3 regions of the Methylophaga marina genome follow, and region 3 is predicted to be linked to each of the others. Evidence: riboswitches for the same ligand, from Rfam matches in the RefSeq annotation. Region 3 holds a riboswitch; each other region holds the start of a gene.
The links. A riboswitch is a leader RNA that binds a small molecule or an ion and turns the genes downstream of it on or off. The one in region 3 is predicted to bind cyclic di-GMP.

Region 1 (6,354 bases), 220 kb from region 3:
CTGGGCAATCACGGCAGCTTTTGGTGATAATCTATCTAATGTTGCCGAGGAGTATGCAAAGGAACTACACCTCACTGAAACCCAGGCAATCAAACTTAAAACCTTAGGGCAGCATATTAATTACAATGGCTATGGTGCGAGTCTAGATGATTTGTTTTTTGCACCTGATGAACTCTATAGACAATGTGTAAACTATTCATCACCTTTGGATTTTATTAATGATAGTACAGAGATAATGGAGACTCTGGATTCTGGCTATAATTCAGATTTGTCTCAAGCTAAACAGCAAAAACTAAGTTATGAGAGTGATATGGTAGGGGTTATTACCTTACCTGATGATAAATGGGCGAGACGTATTAGTGGCACCTTCAGCAACTACTTGAGTAACCAGTTTCCTTCTCGAGCACATTTAATTCTTACTGAAATACCTGATTCAGGGGCTTATGTCGTTAGTATTAGAGCTCCTAAAATACGTCAAGAAGGAGCAGACTTTATTGCAGGTCAGTTCGACACAGGCGGCGGCAGAAAAGCAGCAGCAGGCATAAACTTATTACAAGAAGCAGAGCTTGCAAGACTAATTTCTACTGTTGAGGACTATTACAGTAGCAATATCAACTAATACAAAGTCATTTATACTTATAATCAAAAGACTAAAAAACGATAGGATAAATTAGCACAGATGGCTCAGGGCAGGATCAGACAATACGACGCAAAAATTAATGCCATATCAAGACTGATTGATAGCGGTATTATCCTGCTAACGTTTTTAGCTTTATTCGATATTTTCCATGCGACCTGGGATGTACTTTATATCTGGAGTCTTTTGTTCGCAATTGTATTGTTTAATTTCTTTGCTGAGTCACAGGATGCCTACCGCTCGTGGCGGGGTACGGCGTTAAGGGAAGAAGTCTCTGCCGTCATGTTTTCATGGTTTACCAGCGTTTTCATTCTGGTCATGATTGATATTTTCTTTATTCATTCTGGTACCTACCTCGATAGTTTTGTTTTCTTATGGTTTTTACTGACACCAATAGAGTTAATTTCCTGGCATGCCATTGTAAGAACGTCATTGGCCATACTTCGAGCTCGTGGTGTTAATACCAGAAATGTAGCCATTGTCGGTGAGACAACGTTAGGTAAGCGTTTGGAACGTGCATTCAACGAAATGGATTGGTCTGGGTTCAGACTGGTTGGATACTATGATGATCGTTCACAAAAACGGGTAGAAACAGAACCTAATCTGGTCGTCACAAATAAGAAAGTAGGTGATTTCAATCAACTCATTGAAGATTGTAAGGCAGGGAAGGTTGATACTGTTTACATCACCTTGGCTATGTCTGCTGAGCATAGAATCAGACATATTACTGAGCTATTAGCCGATAGTACGGCTTCTGTGTATCTTGTTCCTGACTTATTCACATTTAACTTGCTTAATTCCCGATGGGTCGATTACCAGGGAATCACCGCTATTTCAGTCTATGAAACCCCTTTTGCTGGTATCGACAGTATCCTTAAACGGCTGGAAGATATTATCCTAAGCAGCCTTATCCTGATGATGATTGCTATTCCTATGATGGTGATTGCCGCAGGGGTTAAATTGACATCGAAAGGGCCTGTGTTTTTCAAGCAAACTCGCTACGGCATGGACGGTGAAAAAATTAAGGTATGGAAATTCCGTACGATGACCGTAACAGAAGATGGAGATACCGTCACACAGGCACAAAAGAATGATAGCCGTATCACGCCATTTGGCGGTTTTTTGAGAAGAACATCATTGGATGAGTTGCCACAATTCTTTAATTCATTAGGCGGGAGCATGTCGATTGTAGGCCCACGGCCTCATGCTGTAGCACATAACGAACAATACCGCGCTCAGATTCAAGGGTATATGTTGAGACATAAAGTCAAACCAGGTATTACGGGCTTAGCCCAGATAAATGGCTTTAGGGGGAAACTGATACCTTGGACAAAATGCAGGGTCGTGTGCATTACGATTTAAAATATATCCAGAACTGGTCATTGTTATTAGATATTGAGATTATTTTCTTGACGATATTCAAAGGGTTTGTGGGTAAAAACGCCTATTGAATTCCATATTGCGTATCAGTAGTTTTACTTAGGAAAATAAACTTGTTGCCTGCCGTGAGACACGGTATTATATAACTCTATTGAAATAGAAGCATCAATCATTGATGTTAGATAACACTCGTTATCGTCATTATTTTCAATAGCAATCAGAACAATAGACATCAACGGTGATGGCTTTGTAGCAAGATCATAATCATATGATCTTACACAACGTCAGCGGGTTAGATGTTGTGTAATTAAAGCCAAACTCGCTGTGAGGCGGGGTCGGAAAGCCACAGATCTTTAAAACTTTTAAAGATGGCTGGGTTGCATTGCTTGTTTTTTCAACTTATGCATAAGGAAGTTTATTATGAAAAAAGCGATGCTATTTGTCGTAGCTATGATGTTCTCTGTTGCTGCCAACGCGGCGACATTCAACTTAACAACTTCAGACAGTGCTACTATTTTCGATAGTGGTACGAGCGCTGTTAGTGCTGCATTTGGTGATACTAATACCACTTTCTCATTGGAAGTGATTGGTGATGGTCCAGCAGCAATCGATTTTGATTTCTCGCCTGCTAGCAAGTTTTCTGCAGGGACTTTAACAATTGGCACGGAAGTGTTTGCAGTGACTCCAGATTTTACAACAATTCTGAACCTAGCTGCTGGTATCTACAGTGTCACATTTGATATTACTCCTGCATTAGGAAACATGTCATTTGGTGTTTCAGCTGTACCTGTTCCAGCTGCATTATTCTTGTTTGCCCCTGCCTTATTAGGTTTCTTAGGTATGCGTAGAAAAAATGCTGTTGCAGCGTAAGTAAGAGCTACACAAAAATAAAAAAGGGAGCATAGGCTCCCTTTTTTATTGGCATAATGCTAATTTTAATATCCTATAATCTTGAAAATTAAAACTAATTAGGCACATTGTACCAAGGTACAATAGACAGCAACCAAACCTTACTCGTAATATGAAATCATCTGAAAAAGTCAGATAGGTAATTATTAAATTAGTAATTTAATAATTGATTAAAGCCAAACTCGTCGTGAGGCGGGGTCGGAAAGCCACAGATCTTTAAAGCAAAGATGGCTGGGCTGCATTGCTTGTTTTTTCAATTTATGTGTAAGGAAATTTATTTATGAAAAAAGCGATGCTATTTGTAGTAGCTCTAATGTTCTCTGTTGCTGCTAACGCTGCCACATATAATTTATCAACAACAGATAGTGCTACTATCTTTGATAACGGTACAAGTGCTGTAAGTGCTTCATTTGGTGACACTACTACTACATTTTCACTTGAAGTGATTGGCGATGGTCCAGCAGCGATTGATTTTGATTTCTCTCCAACGTCAAAATTTACCTCAGGAACATTGACAATTGGTTCTGAGATCTTTGCTATAGCCCCTGATTTTACAACAATCTTGAATCTTGTATCAGGTATTTATACTGTATCTTTTGATGTGTTGCCTACTACCGGTAATATGTCATTTGGTGTTTCTGCAGTGCCTGTGCCAGCAGCATTATTCCTATTTGCCCCAGCTTTATTAGGCTTTTTAGGTATGCGTAGAAAAACTGCTGTTGCAGCATAGAAATAACAGTTTTAATAAAAAAGGGAGCTTATGCTCCCTTTTTTGTATTAATGGGGTAATTGGTTTTTGCTTCTGACATATAAAGTTGTACTAAGGTACAATAGACTTCAATTGAAAAAGTTTCGTATTATTTAATCAACTAGAAAAAGTCAGATAAGCGATTATCATACGATTGACGTGATAATTAATAAGCCAAACTCATCGTGAGGTGAGGGCGGAAAGCCACAGGTCTTCAATGCAGGAGATGGCTGGGTTGCATTGCTAATTTTTGCTTATACATAAGGAAAAATATAATGAAAAAAGTGATGCTATTTATTTTTGCTTTTACATTCTCTGTCGGCGTCAATGCCGCAACGTTGAATTTGTCTACAGAGGATTCTTTTTTAGCTACGCAAGTTGTTGATACTGCATCTGGTTCAACAGTATCAGGTTCGGGAGAAGTTAAGGAGCTTGGTGGAGTTGGTAAAGATAGATGGTACTCACAATACAATATAAAATCAGTCGATGCTAATACACCTGTCAAAATTGAATGGTCATTTGAGCCTCAAGCCAATCTGGAATCTGCTACCTTGGGTTTTGGTCTATTTGGTGGAGCTTACACAACGATAGATATCATTGGTAACACTAGCTTCATAGCTTTCTTAGAACAAGGCAAAGTGTATGCCCTCGATATATTCGATGCCAGCGGTAGTAAGCTAGAATACAAAGTATCAGTATCTGCAGTACCAGTACCAGCAGCATTATTCTTGTTTGCCCCAGCTTTACTAGGTTTCTTAGGGCTTAGAAGAAAATCAGCAGTTGCTGCATAAGAATTAAGATTTATATTAACAGTAAGTTACTGTGACAAATTGAAAGGGAGCAAAAGCTCCCTTTTTTTTGAAAAATAGAGTGTTAATATCAAATTTGAATGTCATTTATAGATAAGGATTTTCCCTCATGTCAAAACGCTTCATTTTCTTCTTTTTGATTCTCACTTCCCTATTTTCCTCAAGCGTCTTTGCAGACCAGCGTTATCTATTAAATTCGGGCGATATTCTAGATATTTCAGTATGGAATGAGGAAGCGTTACAAAAACAAGCCGTCGTGCTGCCAGACGGTATTATTACTTTCCCACTAGCCGGTGAAATTGTTGCTAAAGATAAAACAGTAGCTGACGTCGAAGAAGAATTAACCAAAAAACTCAGTGAATACTTAGCTGATCCTGTTGTCACAGTCTCTGTTACTAGCGTTGAAGGTAATAGGGTACACATTCTAGGCAAAGTCCTAAATCCAGGTTCGTTTGTAATGAATCAACCTCTGGATGCTATGCAAGCTTTAAGTTTAGCCGGTGGGTTATCGCCATACGCGGAAGAGAACAATATTATCGTGCTACGAAGAGCCGGCACAACTCAACAAGTCTTACCGGTTAAATTTGCTGAAATAAAAAAAGGTAAAGCTCTGAATACCAATATCACACTAGAAAGCGGTGACGTCATCATCGTACCTTAAGCAGAATAATAGCTGAGAAGCGTGTCAATGATAAAATATATTCCGCTACTGTTGCCTATGTTACTAAGCAACAATGCGTCGGCAGCTGAATGGGTATTTAATGCTCAGGCAGACCCTAAATTTAAATACGATGATAATGAATTACTTCGGGAAGATGAGTTAGATGACTTTAGCTTGAACATTGATCCAACCCTTTCACTAACTCGCTCATTAGAGAACTCGACATCTGAAATACGTCTCGGGTATAGAATTAGTCGATATCAAGACTTAAAAGAACTTGATAAAGAAAACCCATTTGCGAGTTTTAATACGACTTATGCCACCGAGCGAAGTACTTACGGACTGAAATTAGACTATGCTGAACGTGAGTCACGGGATATTGCTGAAGAGGATACGGCGGACTTTAGTAATATTTCTACAACGATTACAAAGAGTATCTCACCATCATTTAGTTACAGGCTGACGGAGCTGGACACTATAAGCACGAGTTTATCTTATCAAACGCGTAAACAATCTGATGACTCAAGCAACAGTAACTCAATTCTTGGTTCGTCATCTAACCTCACGGATAATGAAACAGCCAGTTTGAACTTAGCTTGGCAGCATCAATACACAGAAAGACTAAATGGTGGCTTATCGTTTACCTACGTTAATTATCAAGCTGAATCAGACAGGCTTGATAATCAATATGATTCTTATTCACTGGGCTTGACTAGTGAATATCAACTATCTGAGCTTTGGTCGGTCAATGGCTTGCTGGGTGCACGTTATCTGGATAGTGAAAATAGTCCGGTAATTGGTCCAGAAACATCGGATCAAAGTACAGGATTAGATTACTCAATCAGTACAACCCGAGAAGATGAGCTGAATAGTTATACTTTATCAGCAAGTAGATCGTTAACACCTTCAAGTGAGGGGGATGTTAATGAGCAAGATGCCTACACCATTACTTATCGTAGAAACTTCACAGAAAAGCTTACAGGTAACTTATCTGCGAGCTATCGTAAATATAGTAGTGCTGATGATTTAGATAGCACAGAAACAAAATATTTTGATTTTTCACCTAGTTTATCTTGGAAGTTAGATGAAGACTGGTCTCTTGTTTTTGGATACAGGTATCGAAGCGTCGATGAATCAGATGGAAAGAATGTAGATGGCAATGCGCTCACATTCAACATCGATTACAATTGGAATGGTATTCGTTTTTCTC
Region 2 (6,354 bases), 110 kb from region 3:
GATAAGTACATTGCCATTTTCATATTGTCCAGATAAAAAATTTCATAAAACGACTTGAAATCTGCTGAGTCAAACCCTATTAAAAATAACGTGAGAGGTTGTCATGAAGGGGCCCTCACCATTGATTGTTTTTGTTTTATATTGCTTCTAACGGAGGATATACCATGAATGCAATTGACCTAACCCCTCTTTATCGTAGTAGTGTTGGTTTTGATCGTTTGGGATCACTGATTAACCATGCACTTACTGCAGACTCCACTTCCAGTGGATACCCTCCCTACAATATTGAGCTCATCGAGGACAACCGCTATGCCATCACGCTAGCCGTTGCCGGCTTCACCCAAGAGGAGCTTGATATTCAGGTTGAAAATGGTGTGCTGACTGTACGAGGTGAAAAAGCGGCTAAAGAAGAGCGTAAATACCTCCATCAAGGCATTGCTTATCGTTCATTTGAACGTAAGTTCAACCTTGCTGATTACGTCGAAGTGACTGGCGCCGATCTTTCCAATGGCTTACTGACTATCAGCCTTGTGAAAGAAATTCCTGAAGCGATGAAGCCTAAATCGATTCCGATTAGCCAAACGGCTAACAAAGCTTTGGAACATGATGTGGAAGATAAAAACGCTGACACTTCTAAAGCAGCCTAACTCATCCGGGGTGCGCGTAAGCGCACCCTTCTTTAAACTATAAGAGAATATTTTAAGTTGTATAACGAATTGATTTTTATAGAAAAAACGATTGGTTATGTAGGTTGGGTAGAGGAACGAAACCCAACGGATAGTTTCTTTTGTTAAATCACACGCTGCCGCGAGGCGTTCATTTAATTTGATTCGTGACATCCATGTCACTCACCCTTCTTCGGGCGCCTTTGGCGTCCAAATTCGTTCCAGACGAATTTGTGCATACCAAAATAAACGAACCAAACAAAAGGGCACCCGATATTGTCTTATCCCTAAAAAATTACTGTATTTTATGGCGTGAACACCAACTCGCTTCGCTCAAACACTTGTCCACTTAATCCATAAAGTACAGTAAATTTTTAGCGGCAATAGACGAGAGATACGAACTTTTAAACCTCCAGTTGATTAGACAAGTTCAGCTTAATTCTAATGGCTTTTTAATATACAAGAGTGTTTGGTTCTTAATGTTGGTCGGTATTTTTCTTCAAAATAAACCGCTCTAACCCTATTAATTATATGAGTTAATCTGTACCCAAAAAAAGCCAGCCCCTTGAGTGCTGGCTTTCACTGACATTTAAGCAATGCCGCATGTGAGATAAACGTTTACTTTTTTAAGTTAGAACGTCTTCTCATTGCAGTAAATCCCATTAAACCAGAAGCAAATAACCAAGCTGCAGCTGGTACTGGTACTTCAGAAACGCTAGGTGTATAGGTGAAATTGTCAGCATATACAGAATTCTTGTAGAAGCCTCCTATCGTGCCAAAAATAGCATAACTAATGTCATCAAAAGCAAGCGACAATGTGACCATTGTGCTGCTGGTACAGCAATTAACTGATGTTGTTCCCAATAAATTATTGGCGATGTCATAGACGGATAAAAAGATATTGTCGAGGTCATTACCATAGTCACCTAGGTCAACAGACACTGATTTGGCACCACCAGCAATAACAGCCTTAAAGGGATCATCACTTGAAAAAGAAGTACCACTTAAACCTCTGGAGCCAGTTGGTGTTCTATCTGTAGAAATATTTGCACTTCCCTTTGAAAAAGTCACACCTTGCGTTGTGTAGCTACTGACATTAGAAAATGATAGTGAATTAAAATTAATCGCCACAGGAGCGGCGTGAGCGATTGCGATAAAACTGGAAAATAAAATGATCGCAGTCTTTAAGATTTTTTTCATATTACATTGCCCTTGCATATATGCAGCCCGACTACCTACATGAGGCTCGTGGCTTTCCGTAGCATGATTCGCATCATGGTTGGCAAGTTAGATAAAGGTTGGGGTGAAGAGAACCTCTTCGAGAATAGATTATTTAAACGAACTGAAGCTTGTCTATTGTACTTTAGTACAATAGACAGAAAAAAGATTAACACCCTGATAATGTTATCAAAATAAGAGGGGAAACCAGCTTGATCCAGATTTGCATGACTTTCAGTGAACAATAAACTTTTAGCAGACTGACTCAACAGATTCTTAGGTTTCTGTGTCGGCATTTTCTGGATGAAAGTTTTCACTACCTCTTGCCGAGAGAAAAGTACCAAATGCCTGCAAGCTGGGGATATGTTCACAAAAGGTACGAACAGCAACCAATAATGGCACTGCTACTAACATACCCACAATCGACCATAACCAGGCCCATAATGCGACCGAGAGAAAAATCACGACGGGGTTCATTTCTAAGCGCCGACCAACGAAATAAGGCGTGGCAAGTTGCCCTTCAATAATCGTTAACGTCAAATAGGCTAGGGCGGGCAGCAGCGCGGTAACGGTATGGTCAAAGGTAAGCAAACCTACGAGGGCCGCGATCACAACGCCTACGATAGCACCAAGATACGGTACAAAATTCAAGGCGAACGCTAACACACCAAATAGGATGGCATTTGGCATGCCCAGCAGCCACATTGATACGCCAACCGCTATACCAAGCACAGCATTAATAAGGGTGATAGTGAATAAGTAATTCGATAACTTGCGTTCGATGTCATAGCTAATTCTGACCGCATTACGCTTATCTTTAAACGTCGGCATAATGTGAACTAGCTTTTCGTAAAACATATCACCTGAGGCCAGCAGAAAGAACAGCAACACTAGGGTAAATACCATTTGCGCCAGAATTTCAGGCACCGAAGTAGCGAGTTTGACAAGCACTCCTGGCTCGCGTGGTGAGACTTTCTGTACTTGCTCTGTCTCGTTTTCCAGCGAGGCGATCCGCTCAATCTGTTTGCCAGCATCAATGACTTCTTTCGCTGACTGGTTGGCACCACGCAATTTCTGTTCAATTTTAAAGCCGATGGTGGGGGCTTCTTTAATCCAACTCTGCACAGGATCTGCGAGGGTGCTTAAGCCCAAGCCTATTAATGTCATCAGTCCACTGACAATAATAAACGCGGAGATAGCTGGTGGTAGCCGTCTGCGCTCAAGGAAACGTCGCACCGGACTAAACACTAGTGCCAGTAACACGCCAAGCGCTACCGGCACGAGAAAATCACGAGCGTGAGCAACACTGCCCAGTAATAGCAGTAAAAATATACCGACTATTGCCCAGTGTGAACTTGACTTAAATATGTTGGTGGCAGGCATATTGTTTGACACTAACTCGGGGCTGGCATCTGCTGGCATGGTGTGGTTATTTTGTATATCGTCTGACATCTCAGCCTTGCCTCTAGTCGAAACCAATTGGGTCATTGTGTTTGATATTTTGTCTAGATTTCATATAACTCTTTTCTGTTCAATATTTCTATTTTTAGTTGATACGTAGCATGCCAGATTTTTAAATGTATTTGGAAAAAATAGAATCACTCTTTTCATCTCAGGAAACTCTCAAACTTACTCACTTGATTGAATTAGGAGACTGAATGCCAGTGTTTTCATATTAGTTGTTAAATAATAATGATTTGTATTTAGATTTTATGATCTGTAAAGTGCTGTCATTTTTTAAATAACAAATCATGAGATAAGACATATGAAACGGAGCACACGATATGCCATTAGCTTGTCATTGGTCTCGCTGTATAGCGGCTTAGCTAATGCGGAGCCAGTTGAACAAGTATCTGAGTCTAGCGAAGTGATTAGTCTGGATTCATTGCGCATTTATGGCGAACCAGAGGAAACCAAATCAGCAACAAAACTGGATTTAACCATCTTTGAAACGCCTCAGATTGTCTCGGTTATTTCACAAGATCAGATTGAAGATTTTGCCTTAAATGAGGTGAATGACTTACTGAAATATGTGCCGGGTGTGACGGTGGAGCAGGTAGAAACGGGTCGAACGTACTACACCGCACGTGGTTTTGATATCGTTAACTTTCAGTATGACGGCATTGGTGTGCCTTTTTCATATGGTTTGACACAAGGTCACGATGACACCGCGATGTATGAAAAAGTGGAGGTCATTAAAGGGGCGAGTGGTCTGATTACTGGTTTAGCTAATCCTTCGGCCACCATCAATTTTGTGCGTAAACGCCCCACTGATGAATTTCAGGCATCAGCTAAAGCCTCTTATGGTTCATGGAATACTCGTCGTGTTGATGCCGATATTTCCGGGCCTATTAATGATCGCGTTCGTGGTCGCTTAGTCGTTGCCAAAGAAAAAGGAGATTCATACCTTGATCGCTACTCCACAGACCGTGATGTCTTTTACGGCATTGTTTCAGCAGATCTGACGGACAGCACTGAGCTAACTTTTTCTCACAGTGTGAACGACCATCATAGTGATGGTAACTCATCAGGAGCATTACCACTTTTCTATAGTGATGGCACATTGACCGATTACGATGAGTCAACCAATACGGCGCCTAGCTGGGCTCAGCAAGATGTGAAACAAACTCGAAGTTTCATCGAGTTGGAACAAAGAATAGGTGATGATTGGGCAATCAAAGCCATGTACACCCAAAACAAACAAGAAAAGCAATGGAACTCACTGTATTTAGCCGGCAATCCTGATCCAATTACAGAGTCAGGTTTGACTGCTCAGGCCAGTGATTACAAAGCGCAGGACAAAGAAAAAATATTTGATTTATATGTGAGCGGTAAGTTTGAGTTAGCTGGCAGAGAGCAAGAAGTGGTTGCAGGGATTAATGTCGCAGATATCCAGCTGACTGGACGTTCAGTTTATTCAAGTACATGGAATTATGATCCCATTGGTGGCAACTGGTCAGCTGGGTTGACACCAAAACCAGTATTTGATGTTTATGATGCCTCCCAACAATCTACCGATATCGATCAAGAACAAGATTCCGCTTACTTTTCAACTCGCCTGCGACCAACTGACAGACTGTCTGTATTGCTAGGAGCACGCACCGTGAAGATTGATCAGGATGGGATAAGTTATGGTGCACCTCAAAAAGTGTCCGATACTGAAACCGTGCCTTATGCGGGGTTAACGTATGAAGTGATTGATGGCACGATGCTTTATGGTAGCTACAGTGAAGTATTTAAAGCACAAACTTGGGTTGATGCCAGTCTGGCACCACTGGGTCCTGTAAAAGGGGAAAGCCGTGAGTTTGGTGTTAAACAGGAGTTTAATGATGGCAATGCTGTATTGACCCTTGCACGCTTTGAATCTGAACAAGAAAACTTTGGTGAATATGTGACACGTAACGTGGCAACAGGCCTGAATATTTATCGTGGTATTGAGTTACAGAGTAAAGGTTATGAGATCGAGTTATCTGGAGAGGTTATTGATCGACTGAATATGAGTGCAGGTTATACCTATCTCAATATGGAAGATGAAAACGGTGATGACACGCGTGTGTTTATTCCAACCAAACAATTCAAGTTAGCAGCCAGCTATCAAGTGCCTCATGTTAACGGATTAAACATAGGCGGTGGTGTTCGTTGGCAGAATGAAATTTACTATGGTGATACCGAAGTGCAGGGAAGTTATGCTTTAGTCGACTTATTTGCTCAATATCAACTAAATAAAAATGTCTCTTTAGCCCTCAACTTATACAACGTCGGTGATGAAAAGTACCTGGAAAGTCCTCAATGGGGACAAGCGAATTATGGGGCACCGAGAAGTGCCATCGGTTCAGTCACCTGGACGTATTAATCTTTAAAAACAGGGCATCATTTGATGCCCTGTTTGATTGAGGCGGTTTATTTTTTCAACTTCCAGTCTTTACGAATCCAATGACAGGTATAGCCATTGGGGTAATGTTGTAAATAGTCCTGATGTTCGGGTTCGGCTTCGTAAAATGGACCGGCTTTAGTGACTTCGGTGGTGATAGGGCCGGGGAGAATGCCGCTGGCATCCAGTTCTTTTATTAACTCATCAGCGACTTTGGCTTGTTCACTGTTTTCCACAAAAATAGCCGAGCGATAACTGTCACCGATATCATTTCCTTGGCGGTTTTTGGTGGTGGCGTCATGCACCATAAAGAAAAACTCCAGGATGTCACGGTAGCTGGTTTGTGAAGAATCAAACATCACTTCAATCGCCTCAGCATGACCAGTATCGCCTTGTTTTACATCTTTATAAGTGACATCAGGCACATGACCGCCAGTGTAGCCAACACGGGTATTAATCACGCCGGGTTGGTGACGGAACAGTTCTTCCATTCCCCAGAAACAACCACCGGCTAAGATGGCAGTTTCAATGGTGTCGGTGTCCGTCGATTCATCATGATCAAATAAGGGCAGATAGTCACCATAGCCCTCTGCTGCGAGC
Region 3 (6,354 bases):
AGTCTCGGTACGTTCACCCAAACAAGCTAGCCAAGATTGGTGTGCTTGGTATGAACGAACGAAATATTGCTTACATAAGCCGTTACAACCCAAGACGTCTCTACCCGCTTGTTGATGATAAATTACAAACAAAAGAAATCGTTCTGGAAGCGGGAGTTAATGCGCCGGACCTCATAGGCACTATCACAGAACAACACCAGGTCGATGATCTGCTCGATATTATTAAAAATACTGCAGGTTTTTGTATTAAACCGGCACATGGTTCAGGAGGTAAAGGTATTTTGGTGGTGACGGGGTCAGATGATTTCGGATACCACAAAGCAAATGGGCAAATTCTTAAGCTCGCCGACCTTGAGCGTCATGTCTCTAATATCCTGGCGGGACTATTTTCGCTGGGTGGTCGAACTGATGTCGCCATCATTGAAGCGCTGATTCAGTTCGATGATTGCTTTAATGGATATACATTCGAAGGTGTGCCTGACACACGGGTGATTGTCTTCAAAGGCTTTCCTGTGATGGCCATGATGCGCTTATCCACATCTGATTCTAACGGTAAGGCGAACCTTCATCAGGGTGCTGTCGGTGTGGGTTTGGATATTGGTAATGGTAGTGCGGTGCGTGCTGTTCAATTTGACCGCCCCGTTATGCTGCATCCTGACACAGGTAGAAACCTGCTTGATCTTCAGGTGCCACATTGGGATCAATTACTGCACCTGGCTGCATCCTGTTATGAAATGTCGGGCTTGGGTTATTTAGGTACTGATATCGTTTTGGATAGAAAAAAGGCCCTATGCTACTTGAACTAAACGCCCGTCCCGGTTTGAGTATACAAGTGGCTAATGGTGTGGGTTTACTGCCACGACTCAAGAAAATTGAATCTTTAACCAATGTGAAGAAAATGACGCTTGAACAACGCATCGCGTTTTCAAAAGAGCATTTTTCTCGTCGATCATAATCAACAATTGTTTTACACTGCTGGGACATTCATGCGTTTGCTATAGGAGTGACTTATGTCATCGGTCAATAAAAGCAGTAGTCTGATTCTTGGTGTCGCTTTATTTCTCGGTCTTAGTACCCTGGGTTGGTTTCTATCTAATGCTGCAATCGAATATAAAGAATACGAACGAACAGTTACAGTAAAAGGGCTAGCTGAACAAGAGTTCACTGCAGATATCGTCATCTGGCCAATCCAGTTCACTCTGGCAAGTAATAATTTACAAGGCTTATACAATGATGTTGATAGCAATACCAACACCATTATTTCGTTTCTGACCCAACAAGGTATAAAACGTGATGATGTCACCATCAGCGCGCCAGCCATCACCGACAAATCTGCACAGCAATATGGTGGCAATCAACGTGCTGAATTTCGATATACGGCTGTACAGACCGTCACTGTATATTCAGAGGCCATTGACACCGTCAGAGAAGTGATGGGGCAACTCTCTGAACTTGGCAAGCAAGGCATTGTGTTAACTGGCAATAATTACGCGGCTCAACCAGAGTATTTATTTACACGTCTTAATTCAATTAAGCCTCAGATGATTGAAGAAGCGACACGTAAAGCCCGAGAAGTGGCAGAAAAATTTGCTCAAGACTCAGACAGCACCTTGGGTAAAATTCGTAAGGCGCGCCAAGGCCAATTCAGCATCAGTTCACGCGACAACAATAATCCACAAATAAAAAAGGTACGCGTTGTTTCTACCATAGAGTATTACTTATCTGATTAATGTCAGAACACAATAAACGACACAAGGGCCGTGGCTCAGTAAATAACATCGATGGTCGTTTTAATGAGTTTCAACGCACTGAGGTTGATGATGGCTGGTTTCATAGTGAAGTCAGTCCTCTTTCGACAGAGGTAAGTGAAGAAACACCTCGTAAAATTATCAGTCGAAACCAATCACCTGATCTACCATTTCAGCAAACGATTAACCCTTACCGTGGCTGTGAGCATGGCTGCATTTATTGTTACGCCAGACCTACCCACGCTTATCTGGGATTGTCTCCAGGCCTGGATTTTGAAACAAAACTCACGGTAAAACCCAACGCTGCTGACTTACTTCGGCATGAGTTAATGGCAAAGAATTACCAGTGCTCAATACTATCTCTTGGCGCTAACACTGATCCTTATCAGCCAATAGAACGTGATCATAAAATCACACGACAGATATTCAAGGTGATGCTCGAATTTAGCCATCCAGTTAATATTGTCACAAAGTCATCTATGATAGAACGTGATATCGACATACTTAAACAACTTGCAGAAAAACAACTGGTACATGTGCAATTGTCTATCACGACCTTGGATAAAACACTTGCCAGAAAACTTGAGCCAAGAGCCAGCAGTCCACAAAGACGCCTGCAAACGATTAGCACATTAAAGGGTAATGGCATCCCTGTTTCTGTTCTGATTGCCCCTGTCATTCCTGTTCTTACAGATACAGAGTTAGAAGCGATTATTGATGCTTCTGCAAAAGCAGGCGCTAGCAATATTGACTATATTTTTGTGAGATTACCAAGAGAAGTCAGCCCCCTCTTCAATGATTGGTTACACAGTCATTATCCAGATAAGGCTGAACATGTCATGAATCGCATTAAAGACTCCAGGAATGGCAAAACCAATGACCCACGATTTGGTTTTAGACTTGAAGGTCAGGGGTTCTATGCAGATATGATCAAAAAACGATTCAACGTCGCGGTCAAGAAATACCCCAAAAACCAATCTTCATTGGTTCTACGAACCGACTTATTTCACAAACCATCAAAGCAAATGGATTTGTTTTAGAAAAGAGCATCTTTATTAAACATAAAAAAGGGGAACCGAAGTTCCCCTTTCAATCTAACTAACAATTGTTAACTTGATTTTTGATTTCAAGTTTTATGCTGCTACTGCAGTTTTTCTACGCATGCCCAATAATCCTAATAAGGCTGGTGCGAATAAAAATAATGCAGCTGGTACAGGTACTGCAGATACTGATACATCATATTTCAAAATACTAGATGTAGCGTCGATAATATCAACAGCGTAGTACACACCAGCAGTTAAAAATGCTGTAAAGCTAAAGTCGCCAGTGATGTTGAAGTACTGTGTACTACCAGTGTAACCACCTGATGGACCTGTGATTTCACTGAATACAAGTACTGCACTATCAAGAGCAGTAAATGGGTTAAATGACCATTCAACCTTTACTGCAGTATCAGTGTCTGAGGTTAAATCGAAGCCTGAAGACCAACTGCTTGATTCACCTACAGTACCACCTGCTAAAACTGTACTGTTGTTGTTTACATCAACGCTTTGAGAAGCACCTGATGAACCAATTCCAGTCAAATTTAACGTAGCGGCATTAACACCAACCGAAAACAAAAGAGCTACAGCAAATAGCATCGCTTTTTTCATAATAAATTCCTATTTAATCTATGAAGCAATGCAACCCGGCCATCTCCAATTACATTAGAGATCCGTGGCTTTCCGACCCCGCCTCACGACGAGTTTGGCTTTATAAAAAACACATCACAAATAACTAATGATGTGACCATCTGAACTATTTCAGATGAATCGATGGTACAAATCACTGAATTTCAGAACCACACCAGTTAGTTAAATCTGGGATGTAACGCACAGCATTTGCTTGATCGCGTGATAATGATCACAAAAAAACTGTGAACTGGTTGTGAATTATTGCAAGAATTAACAATGAGACTTTCTATACACCGGGAATATGGAGTTGCACTATCAGCTTCATTGCGTTATCGCTAGATAGCAGCGAACGCATGTCACTTTACAAAAGTTAACTTTTGTAAAGAAAATACAAAACACGTTATTTTCTATCGCGTCTGGTTGGGTTAGAATTTCCTTGCTGGTAAAACCCAGCGCTCAATTTCAAAGCCAACCTTGGTGTGAGCCAAGCACGGAAAGCTACAGGTCTCAATTCTACTAATAAAAATGAGATGGCTGAGTTGCATTTTCACTTTGCGAATAAGGAAAATGGCATGAAAAAAACGTTACAAAACCTTCTCTTGGGTGGCTTCATTCTTGGAGCAATATCCACAACAGCTATGGCTGCACCTCAGCCCGTTGATTTGTCTTCATGGAAGGCAAATGGTAACGGTAACTGGGTATTACAGTCGGGTAATAATGCTGTTCAACAAGGAATCAACGGTACTCCAACCGTCTTTCACAACAATAAAAATAGCCAGGGCACGGCATTATCAGGTCAGATAACAGTAAAGACGACTGCTGACGATGATTATATCGGGTTTGTCTTAGGTTATAACAATAACGATCTAACCAACTCATCTGCTGATTATTTACTCATCGACTGGAAACAAGGAGATCAGACCTATTACGGTGCTGGTCAAAAAGGACTGGCCATCTCACAGGTCAGGGACGTATTGGGTGATAACTCTGGTGCTTGGTCTCATGATCCAAGCAAAAATGTGACCGAATTAGCCCGTGCAACTAACTTGGGCGATACAGGTTGGCTGGATAATACAACATATGACTTTGATATTACCTTTACATCCTCTTTAGTTGAAGTCTTTGTCAATGGTATAAAAGAGTTAAGTATTACTGGTGCATTCAGTAATGGGGCTTTCGGTTTTTATAACTACAGCCAGCAAAGTGTGCTTTATGCTGGAATTGAAGAAGTTGATGTACCATCTGCAGTTCCTGTTCCTGGTGCATTATTAATGTTTGCTCCTGCTCTGTTAGGCTTTATCGGCCTGCGCCGTAAAGCGAAATAATATCCAGCAATAAAAAAGCCGTGGTTCTTTACCACGGCTTTTTCACAATACTCAATATCTTGTCAGATAATTGAAGTGTCTCAGAAAATTTAAATTTCCCGAGCTAAAGCACGTTTTTTCTACGTAGACCAAGGAACCCTAACAGGGCTGGGGCTAAAAGAAAAAATGCTGCAGGAACAGGCACTTCAGAAACTGATTGCAGTGATACGTCATATTTAAAGGTGTTTCTGTTACCATTAAGCAGGTTAACAGAGGCAACTGTGCCTGCGTAAATCAAACCTGTAAATCTGAAATCACCTGAAATATCAAACAACTGAACCGGATCAACCCCATTATCAAAAGAAATAGTGGCTTCTGTCAGTGCGGCTACAGGATTAAATGACCACTCAATAATGGTTGAGGTATCTTCTGTTGTGGTCACATCGTAAGTTGAACTCCATGGCTCGTCACCGTTAGTGACGGTTCCACTACCTAACACTGTACTTCCAGTGTCTACTGATGTGGTCTGTGTGGCATTAGTTGAACCTGTTGGATTGATGGTGAGTGTCGCAGCATGGGCTGACACTGTGGTAAATAAAGCAATTGCAAATAGCATCGCTTGTTTCATATCAAATACTCCTTGATTTGTTACAAAGCAATGCAGCCCAGCCATCTCGCTCTTCATCAAGATCTGTAGCTTTCCGTCCTCGCCTCACGACGAGTTTGGCTATAACAGCCCATCACGAACGTGTTGAGCCGAACATACCCGCTATGAATGTAAATAAATACCTTACTAACGGGTACCAACAACAACTAGTTTGTTGTTGCTTCTACCCTAACATTGATAGTTCTCAAATTAAAGGGTGCACATTTCGGCTTTTCTACTTAAAGATCCGTTTGTTTGTATCAATTATGACTATCAGTGTTGCTGACTTTCAATCAATATCAACTTTTTTTGATTGTCGGACTGAAGCCAGAGCAGCACAAATAGCAGCACAATTATTTCTTGCATCTGTCATCGTGAGCTTGGGAGCCTTATTTTGCAGTATGCACTCAGAGAAATGCTCTATTTCCAGATTGAAATGATTGGCCTTTGGAATAGAGACGGTTTGTTCTTCCTCATCATTCCACCAGCTAATTGTGGCCTCTTCCGTTTCCGGTTGCCAAACGGTATGACATTTAATACCGCCTTTAGTCCCGATGATTTCATACTCGCTGCGTCTGGCATGCTCAAAACTCATTTCAAAATGAGCAAACTTACCATCCGTAAAATCAAATACACCACTCAAGCTGACATCCGCTCCACTGTCATTGAGCTTGGCCATCGCCATGGCTGCAACAGGCTCGTTATCAAACCATAGTCTTGCTGTATGAATAGCATAAGGACCAATATCCCACATGGCGCCACCACCATCGTTTATATCGCGATTGATCCTATACAGTCGAGCGGGTTTCATTGGAAAGGCAAACGCCGTTTTCATCGTGCGCACATCACCAATCTTGCCATCATCAATCAACTGTTTTACATAATCATGTTGGGGATGGAAGATATACATAAAGCCCTCCATCACCGTGACATTGTTTGCTTTCGCAGCTGCTTCAATCGCATCAATATCCGCCACCGTTAGT

Region 1: linked by a shared signal. The riboswitch ahead of QUE24_RS11715 (hypothetical protein) and the one ahead of QUE24_RS12745 (PEP-CTERM sorting domain-containing protein) in region 3 are both predicted to bind cyclic di-GMP.
Region 2: linked by a shared signal. The riboswitch ahead of QUE24_RS12250 (VPLPA-CTERM sorting domain-containing protein) and the one ahead of QUE24_RS12745 (PEP-CTERM sorting domain-containing protein) in region 3 are both predicted to bind cyclic di-GMP.

The regions. Positions count from the first base shown of each region.
Region 1 is NZ_AP027741.1:2,276,017-2,282,370, forward strand. Features, by position in the region: gene QUE24_RS11695 (DHH family phosphoesterase) at 1-619, shown strand, start outside; gene QUE24_RS11700 (undecaprenyl-phosphate glucose phosphotransferase) at 680-1,999, shown strand; gene QUE24_RS11705 (sugar transferase) at 1,972-2,088, shown strand; cyclic di-GMP riboswitch class I at 2,320-2,402, shown strand; gene QUE24_RS11710 (hypothetical protein) at 2,438-2,887, shown strand; cyclic di-GMP riboswitch class I at 3,092-3,170, shown strand; gene QUE24_RS11715 (hypothetical protein) at 3,207-3,656, shown strand; cyclic di-GMP riboswitch class I at 3,838-3,917, shown strand; gene QUE24_RS11720 (hypothetical protein) at 3,950-4,465, shown strand; gene QUE24_RS11725 (polysaccharide biosynthesis/export family protein) at 4,593-5,144, shown strand; gene QUE24_RS11730 (porin family protein) at 5,172-6,354, shown strand, end outside.
Region 2 is NZ_AP027741.1:2,389,979-2,396,332, forward strand. Features, by position in the region: gene QUE24_RS12245 (Hsp20 family protein) at 165-647, shown strand; gene QUE24_RS12250 (VPLPA-CTERM sorting domain-containing protein) at 1,284-1,865, opposite strand; cyclic di-GMP riboswitch class I at 1,884-1,959, opposite strand; gene QUE24_RS12255 (AI-2E family transporter) at 2,160-3,335, opposite strand; gene QUE24_RS12260 (TonB-dependent siderophore receptor) at 3,649-5,736, shown strand; gene QUE24_RS12265 (bifunctional methionine sulfoxide reductase B/A protein) at 5,784-6,354, opposite strand, start outside.
Region 3 is NZ_AP027741.1:2,495,462-2,501,815, reverse strand. Features, by position in the region: partial or broken gene QUE24_RS12765 (alpha-L-glutamate ligase-like protein) at 1-955, shown strand, start outside; gene QUE24_RS12760 (SIMPL domain-containing protein) at 1,011-1,730, shown strand; gene QUE24_RS12755 (PA0069 family radical SAM protein) at 1,730-2,788, shown strand; gene QUE24_RS12750 (hypothetical protein) at 2,882-3,400, opposite strand; cyclic di-GMP riboswitch class I at 3,427-3,509, opposite strand; cyclic di-GMP riboswitch class I at 3,879-3,968, shown strand; gene QUE24_RS12745 (PEP-CTERM sorting domain-containing protein) at 3,994-4,746, shown strand; gene QUE24_RS12740 (hypothetical protein) at 4,850-5,353, opposite strand; cyclic di-GMP riboswitch class I at 5,382-5,463, opposite strand; gene QUE24_RS12735 (Gfo/Idh/MocA family protein) at 5,661-6,354, opposite strand, start outside.